One region of the Paenibacillus sp. J14 genome, then DNA from elsewhere that is predicted to be linked to it. Evidence: riboswitches for the same ligand, from Rfam matches in the RefSeq annotation. Region 1 holds a riboswitch; the other holds the start of a gene.

The links. Region 1 has a riboswitch for glycine ahead of sdaAB (L-serine ammonia-lyase, iron-sulfur-dependent subunit beta). Riboswitches for the same ligand answer to the same signal wherever they lie in the genome.
Region 2: it holds a riboswitch for glycine, as region 1 does, so the genes downstream of both, gcvT (glycine cleavage system aminomethyltransferase GcvT) here and sdaAB (L-serine ammonia-lyase, iron-sulfur-dependent subunit beta) in region 1, are expected to answer to the same signal.

What each region holds. Positions count from the first base shown of each region.
Region 1 is NZ_JADQ01000033.1:16,478-20,689, forward strand. Features, by position in the region: gene M891_RS0113575 (MFS transporter) at 1-9, shown strand, start outside; gene sdaAA (L-serine ammonia-lyase, iron-sulfur-dependent, subunit alpha) at 248-1,129, opposite strand; gene sdaAB (L-serine ammonia-lyase, iron-sulfur-dependent subunit beta) at 1,147-1,818, opposite strand; glycine riboswitch at 1,982-2,108, opposite strand; gene M891_RS0113590 (S8 family serine peptidase) at 2,592-4,212, shown strand, end outside.
Region 2 is NZ_JADQ01000031.1:2,005-6,216, forward strand. Features, by position in the region: gene proC (pyrroline-5-carboxylate reductase) at 1-499, shown strand, start outside; gene mtnB (methylthioribulose 1-phosphate dehydratase) at 571-1,245, shown strand; gene gcvH (glycine cleavage system protein GcvH) at 1,349-1,744, opposite strand; glycine riboswitch at 1,990-2,088, shown strand; glycine riboswitch at 2,092-2,200, shown strand; gene gcvT (glycine cleavage system aminomethyltransferase GcvT) at 2,307-3,437, shown strand; gene gcvPA (aminomethyl-transferring glycine dehydrogenase subunit GcvPA) at 3,457-4,212, shown strand, end outside.

The DNA of each region.
Region 1 (4,212 bases):
GAAGCATAACCCGATAAAAACATACAACCCCTGAGGGAGCATTCCATAGGTAATCCTATCGATGCCCCCGCAGGGGTTTTGTTATTTCGCTTATTCCGCAACCTACTCCGCAAAATTCACTCCACTTCCTGTAATCTCCACAATCGTTGCCCGCGACAGCCGGCACTAAAAAGACAAGATTACGATCAGAGCCATCGCGATATGCAGTGCAGGCAGCGGCGTTAAGATGAAGATAAGGGGTTCACATTCACTTCTTCCGACTGCGCAGCTCCTTCATGATCTTACGGCCGGTTGGCGTTTGTGCCAGCCCTCCTTGCGCAGTTTCGCGGTGGCGACTAGGCATCGCTGAGCCAACCTCCAGCATCACGTCGATCACTTCGTCCGACGGGATCGCGCTGCGCACACCGGCCAAGGCCATATCGGCGGCAGCCAGCGCATTGACCGCTCCAAAGCCGTTGCGCACGATGCAAGGGATTTCGACCAGACCGCCAACAGGATCGCAGATCAGGCCCAGCGTGTTCTTGAGCGCGAGGCCAACGGCGTGTACCGCTTGTTCCGGCGTCCCGCCGCGCAGCTCGACCATCGCCCCGGCCGCCATTCCGATCGCCGATCCAACCTCTGCCTGGCAACCGCCTTCCGCGCCAGAAATAAACGAGTTATTGGCGATCACATACCCGATGGCTCCAGCGCAAAACAGCCCGCGCACGAGATGCTCATCCTTCCAGCCGAAGCGCTCCTGTGCGCTGACAAACACGCCGGGGATGATGCCGCACGAGCCCGCCGTCGGTGTAGCGACGATGCGCCCCATCGAGGCGTTCACCTCGGAGACAGCTAGCGCATAAGCCATGGCCTGACATGCGATATCACCAACCGAAGTCTCACTGCGATTGCGGTAGGCCTCGACCCTTTTGGCATCGCCGCCGGTCAGCCCGCTTGTGGAGACGATGTCCTCAGTCAGCCCTTTATGTACCGCCGTTTTCATAATTTGGTAGTACTCGTTCATGGCAGCCACAATTTCTTCCTCCGTTTGCCCGCTCTCTTCCACCTGATCCTGAATCATGATGCTGGAGATCGTCTTGGATTCCCGTTCACAGAGTTCAACCAGCTCACGCAAATTTTTAAAACGCATCGTGCTCCCTCCTCGTTTTACTTCGTCAGATCAATGTAGGAGACTTGGCTGACATGCTCCAACGCACGGATCGCCTCCACTAATTCCGGCGGAATGGACGAGTCGGCTTCCACAACCGTCAGTGCCTCGGCGGTCCGCCCTTTCCGATCGGTAATAATGTAGCCGATATTCACATTCTCCCGGCTGAACAAAGCCGTAATTCCTGCCAGCACCCCTTGCCGGTCCGTGTGGGAGATGACCAGCGTCGGCAGCTCGCCAGAGCATTTCACCTCAAAACCGTTAATGCTGCGAATAACGATGGTCCCTCCGCCGATGGATGCGCCCATGACCTCGATTGAACTTCCGTCTTGGCAGGTCAGTTTTATTTTTACCGTATTCGGATGGGCCCCAGGCAGGACTCCAGTAGTAAACACCACTTCAATCCCCTGTTGTTCAGCGTTCTGTATCGACTGGCGGATTCGCTCATCGTCCGTACGGTAATCCAAAATGCCGCCAACGATGGCCAGATCGGTTCCGTGTCCGCTGTACGTTTCAGCAAAGGAGCCATAGAAGCAAATCTCCGCCTTAACCGGCGCGGTTCCGAGCAGCTGACGGGCAAATCGTCCAATCCGTACAGCCCCGGCCGTATGTGAACTGGAGGGCCCAATCATCGCTGGACCGATAATTGAAAATACGCTTTTAAATCGCATCGTACATCTCCCCATCATTTTTCTATGACGAAAAAGAGACAGAACAAAAAGGCTGCTGCCTTTCGCTCTGTCCCCGTTACCTGAAAGTTTAATGGTCCCGGTCCAAACCTCAAATCCGAGATCCATGTACCTCTTGGGTGGCTGTTCGCTCTCTCCAGAGCGGCGTCCGATCATGGTCCTTTGTACCTGAGAGATTCGGCTGCCGGCTGCAGGACCGGCCCTTGCTCCTTCGGTGCCGCTAAGCCGGTTCCATCTTCGGTTCAGCCCGCGGACTCTCCCATCATCCTCATTCGCCAATATGAATTTGTGCTTAATGTAAACCGAAGTTAGCAAGATGTCAAGATAACTCACATAAAATCCGATAATTTGCATCAAATTCTAGTTATTTTTTCCTATTTTTATAAGAAAATATGTATATTTTACACATCCACCTACTTGTGCACCTGATTTTACAGATATATACTGTCCGTAACAACCCCAGATATTACCTTATTTTATGAAATGTTGAGAAATAAGGTTCGCTCCGTGTTAACTTTTCTTCACTCTATGACCTCTACTAACCTAACGGTTCACTCCACGCCATTAGTTTTAACTCACATCCACCATAGTTTACTACTCCTGATTCCACTATTTTACATAAAGGAGGTGATGTACCCAAGAGGCAATTGATTCATTTTTTGTCAGTCATGCATCCGGACTCAGATCTTGTTACTCCGGACGGCCGTCACAGGATGGATGTTGGGCTTAAAACTTAATCAAAGGGAGTGAAGAAGTTGATAAGTCTCAAGAGATTTCGCAAACCTTTCTCGCTTGGCATGTCGATCCTTCTTGCATTAACTCTTGTTCCCGTCGCCTCCGCCAGCAGCAGCAGCGTATCGGGACAGAGCAGCTTGAGATCGTCCGCGCCCCAAGTGGCCGAAGCCAAAATTGACGCTAAATTGCAGACCCAGTTTAAGCAGGACGACTTCGTCACCTACCTTGTCAAACTCAAGGAGCAGACCGATACCACTTCGGTCGCCAAGCTGGCTCTTCAGAAAGCCCAGCTGGAGAAATCGACTCCTTCCGCCGCGAAGCTGTCCGTACGGACTTCCGTTGTCAGCGCTCTGCGCGAAACGGCCTCCCGCACCCAATTTAAGCTGGAGGAATACTTGCGGAAAGCCCAGCAATCCGGAGAAGTGAAAGACTACAAAAGCTACTTTATCGTAAATGCCATGGCGGTGACAAGCTCCAAAGAAGTGATGGAGCGAATCGCCCTTTTCCCCGAAGTCGAGAAAATTTTGCCGAATGAAAAACGTCATCTGCAAAAGGTTGAAATCGATAAAGATGCGGCTGTAGAGCCTGCCGTGAAGATGCCTGCTGTGAAACCGGCCGACGAGGTCTCCACTTCACTGGGCGATTCAAAGCAAGCGACCAAGGACGTTAACCCAAGCAGCGTTGAGTGGAATATTGCCCAAATCAACGCCCCTGAGGTGTGGAACATGGGCATCGATGGCACCGGCATCGTGGTCGCCAACCTCGATACCGGGGTAGACTACAACCATCCGGCGCTGCGGAGCAAATGGCGGGCCATTGATGCTTCGGGCAATATCGTGGATCCCGAGCTCAGCTGGTATGATCCGCACAGCCACGCTCCGCTGCCTGCCGATTCCCATGGCCACGGTACGCACACCATGGGAACGATGGTTGGTTCGGAACCAGACGGCTCGAACCAGATCGGCGTCGCGCCTGGTGCAAAATGGATCGCTGTCCGGATTTTTAACCCTGACACCACGGATGACATCATCCTGGATGGCGGCCAATGGCTGCTCGCGCCAGTGGATGCCGAAGGGAATCTGCATCCGGAGCTCGCTCCTGACGTGGTGAACAACTCCTGGGGGGGCGGTCCCGGCATCGATGAATGGTTCCGCCCGATCGTACAAGCTTGGAGAAGCGCGCAAATCTTCCCTGAGTTCTCCGCGGGCAACACCGATTTTGATAACCCCGGCGGTCCGGGTTCGGTAGCTGCGCCAGCGAACTATCCAGAAGCGTTCGCTACCGGCGCTACGGACATCAACGGGAATTTAGCGGATTTCTCTTTGCGTGGACCTTCCCCTTACGATGAAATTAAACCGGAGGTTTCCGCGCCAGGTGTTAACATTCGTTCCTCTGTTCCTGGCGGAGCTTATCAGGGCGGCTGGAACGGCACCTCGATGGCAGGTCCGCATACGACAGCCATCGCGGCCTTGCTGCTGCAGGCGAACCACTCGCTCACGGTAGACCAGCTCGAGGAAATCTTGACCAGCACGGCCACGCCGCGGACAGACGCTGAGTATGACACAGTACCTAATAACGGGTACGGATATGGCATCGTAAATGCATTGGATGCCGTAGGCTCCGTGCTCCAAGGTATCGGCA
Region 2 (4,212 bases), on a different contig from region 1:
CAGCCCGGTCGCTGTCGCCCGCACGATGCCCAACACCTCCTGCTCCATCGGACAAGGTGCGACGGGAATCTCCTTCTCTCCGGAGACCACCGAGGAACAGCGCGCCCAAGTCTTGTCGATGTTTGAAGCGGTAGGGATGGTTAGCGTGATCCCAGAGGATCAAATGGAAATATTGACGGGCGTATCTGGGAGCGGACCTGCATATGTTTATTATCTGATGGAAGCGATGATTGAAGCGGGCATCGAAGGCGGATTAACGCCTGAGCAATCTCGTGATCTTACCGTACAGACGGTACTTGGCGCTGCCCTCATGATGTCAGAAACCGGCGAAGCGCCTACCAAGCTGCGTGCAGACATCACCTCGCCCAACGGTTCGACGCAAGCGGCGATCGGTGTGCTGGAAGCCGGCAGCTTTCAGCCAAACGTAAAAGCTGCGGTTCACCGGGCCGCCGAACGCTCGAAAGAAATGGGCGAAGCCGTCAAACAAGCGCTGTTGTAAGAAGCTGCAGCCGTATGGTGCAGCGATGGTCGGCACTGCGCGTAAGGCCAATAGGAAAGGGGGACGGCAGCATGAACTACGTCGATATCCCATGGGAAGAAAAACAAGCGGCGCTGGACGCCATCCAACGCCTGCGGGAGGAGTTCGCCGCCCGCGGTTGGTTTCCCGCTTCCAGCGGAAGCTTGTCGATGCGGGTCGGGCGGTATAAGCCGGACCGGTTTGTGTTTGCCATAACGGCCGACGAGACGTATTGGTCGGAGCTGTCAGCGATCCCTTCCCCTTCGGTTGGCGCGCTGTTCGTCGATGCCGCCAGCACCCCCTGCGAGCCAACGCGGCTTAAACCTTGTTCCGATGCACCGATTCACGCGAGAATCTACCGGATGACCGGCTGCGGCGCGATCGTACACGTACATACGACGTTCAACAACGTGCTCAGTGACTATTTTGCTGCGGATGGCGGCGTTCCACTCAAGGGGAACGAGCTGCTCAAAAGCTTAGAGATCTGGGAGACGCAGGCGGAGGTTCGAGTGCCAATTCTGCCGAACGCCGCTGAGCTCCCAGCCATCCTCAAGCAAATCCCAGGCAGTCTAGATACCCGTGTGCCGGCGTTGCTGCTGCAAAATCACGGGGTCTATGTCTGGGGAACCAACATCGCTGAGGCGAAGCGCCATCTGGAAGCGCTGGAGTTTATGTTTGAAGCGCTGTACCGTTCCCTGCTGTTGCCTCCCAAAGAGTATCATGCCTAAAAAACAACTCGCGACAAGCGATAAGCGGAGTGATTAAACTACCATCAGCAGCTCCCGCAATTACGCTAACCGCGAGTTTTTTACATTTGCCTAAGATCTTGCTTTATCTCTCGATAAATTCCGCATACGCCTTCGCGTCCATCAAGTTCGCCAACGCGACGTTAGCGTCCTCCTTCAATCGAATATGGACCATCCAGCCCCCATCATACGGCTCTTCATTGACGAGCTCCGGCGCGGTATCCAGCTCCCGGTTCACTGCCAGCACTGTCCCGCTGACCGGCGTAAACAAATCGGCCACCGTCTTCACGGATTCGATCGTTCCGATGCCTTCCTGCGCTTCGAATTCCTGCCCTGGCTCGGGCAGCTCCACGAATACAATGTCGCCCAGCCGATGTTGGGCGACATCGGAGATGCCGATCTTCACCGTCCCATCCCCCAAATCAAGCACCCATTCATGCTCATCGCTGTACAACACGTTTTCCCTGATCTCACTAGCCAAAGCTTGCTCCTCCTCTTTCGGATGATCTAGCGTACCTTAAACTTTGTGGAAGATTCATCTGCGTATTTCCCTCGTTCAGATTATTCCAAACCTAGCTCTCATGTCAATATTATTAACACATTTGATAGAGTCTAGTAAAATGTAAGCGTAGCCTTTTCCAGTAAACGAAATTAATTAAAATTATTATGATAACTTTATTGACATCTAGACAGATTTTGAGTATTAATGAGATGTGTAAGCTGCGGTTGATGGCAGGGGGAGAGATTACAATTACGGGATTGTAACGCCGAAGGAGCAAGCCGCGAAGCGGTGAATCTCTCAGGCAAAAGGACCTCTGCCGGACGCAACTCTGGAGAGCATTCACGTGGAGGTATCTTTTACGTGAATCACCCAAGGGGAAACCTGCGCGAGCTTCGAGCCTCCGCACAGGGTAACTCTCAGGTACAAAGGACAGAGCCTGGAAGAACCGTTAGACCTCTATGCAGGTTAGCGGGTTTTCTTTGGCCTGTCCTTTTTTGCTGTTCTCAAAATTGGCCGATCCGGCCCTTACGAGGTGATGGTAATGTCCGAATCCGCTTTGCGGCGTACGCCGCTCTATCCCGGATATGCGCGTTATGAAGGAGTCCGCTGTATCGATTTCGGCGGTTGGGAGCTGCCGGTGCAGTTCAGCGGCATCCAGAAAGAGCATGAAGCCGTGCGCGAGCGCGCCGGTCTGTTTGACGTATCGCATATGGGTGAATTTTACGTGGAGGGTCCTGAGGCAGAACGCTTCCTGCAACACATGACCACAAACGATGTAACCCTGCTTCAACCAGGGAAAGCCCAATACACCTTGCTCTGCTATCCCAATGGCGGTGTGGTGGACGATCTGTTGATCTATCATCTGGAAGAAGGCAAGTACATGCTGGTGGTCAACGCCTCGAATATTGACAAAGACTGGGACTGGCTGCAGCAGCACCTTCCCGCTGAAGGGGTAACCATGCGGAATGCCTCTGACGAGACTGCGTTGCTTGCCGTTCAAGGGCCGCTCGCCGCCTCCCTCCTCTCCCCGCTTTGCGAAGGGGAGGATCCTCGAGCGTTGCGTCCGTTCACGTTTATTCGGGAAGCTCGGATTGCCGGGATCCCCGTCTTGCTGTCCAGAACCGGGTATACCGGTGAGGATGGGTTCGAGTTGTATGTCGCGGCCAAGCAGGCCCAAGCGCTTTGGGACGTTGTGATGAAAGCCGGGGAGAGCCAGGGCCTTCTCCCGGCCGGGCTGGGCGCCAGAGATACGTTGCGCTTTGAAGCTTGCCTGCCGCTGTATGGTCAGGAGCTGGGCCCTGAGATTACCCCGCTCGAAGCCGGCTTAAACCGATTCGTGAAGCTGGAAAATGACGACTTCATCGGCCGCGATGCGTTGATCAAGCAGCGGGATCAAGGCCTTCCTCGCCGGCTCGTTGGCCTGGAGATGATCGACCGCGGGATTCCGCGCACCCATTACCCGGTATTTGCCGAAGGCTCAGAGGAACCGATCGGAGAAGTGACGACAGGTACGCAATCGCCTACGCTGAAAAGAAATCTCGGAATGGCGATCCTTGCCACCCGTTATGCCGCCCCGGACACGATCGTAGAGGTCGACATCCGTGGCAAGCGGCTGCAGGCCAAGGTCGTCCCGTTGCCGTTCTATCGCCGAAACCCTGCCGCCAAGCAGTGAAAGGAGAACAGGAAATCAGATGCTTAAACATCGCTATTTACCATTAACCGAACAAGATCAAGCGGAGATGCTGCAAACGATCGGCGTAAGCTCCGTCCAGGAACTGTTCAAGGACATCCCGGAGAACCTTCGCTATCAAGGGGAACTCCCGGTATCTCCCCGCCTTGACGAATACGCGCTGACCCGGCACTTATCCGAACTGGCCGGGCGCAACGCCGACACCGATCGGTATACCAGCTTTCTAGGTGCCGGAATTTATGATCATCACATCCCTTCCGTCATTCAGCACGTCGTATCCCGATCGGAATTTTATACCGCGTACACACCGTATCAACCGGAAATCAGTCAAGGCGAACTGCAGGCGATATTTGAATTCCAATCGTACATCTGCGAACTGACTGGCCTTAAGGTCGCTAATGCGAGCATGTACGACGGAGCCACCGCTTTAGCGGAAGCTGGCAACCTAGCCGCAGCGGCTACCAGACGCAAACAGCTGGTCGTCTCCCGCACCGTCCATCCGGAAGCACGCGAGGTGCTCGCCACTTACGCCCACGGCTTGAATCTGGAGATCGTTGAGGTGGGTTGGGAACAAGGTGTGACCGATCGCGAGGCACTTACTGCGGCCATCACTAAGGACACCGCAGCTGTCTTGATCCAAAACCCGAATTTCTTTGGCTCCCTGGAAGATCTTCGAGCCATTGGCGAACTAGCTCATGCCCAAGGGAGCTTGCTGATCGTCAGCAGTAATCCGCTCGCTCTGGGCCTGCTGGAAGCG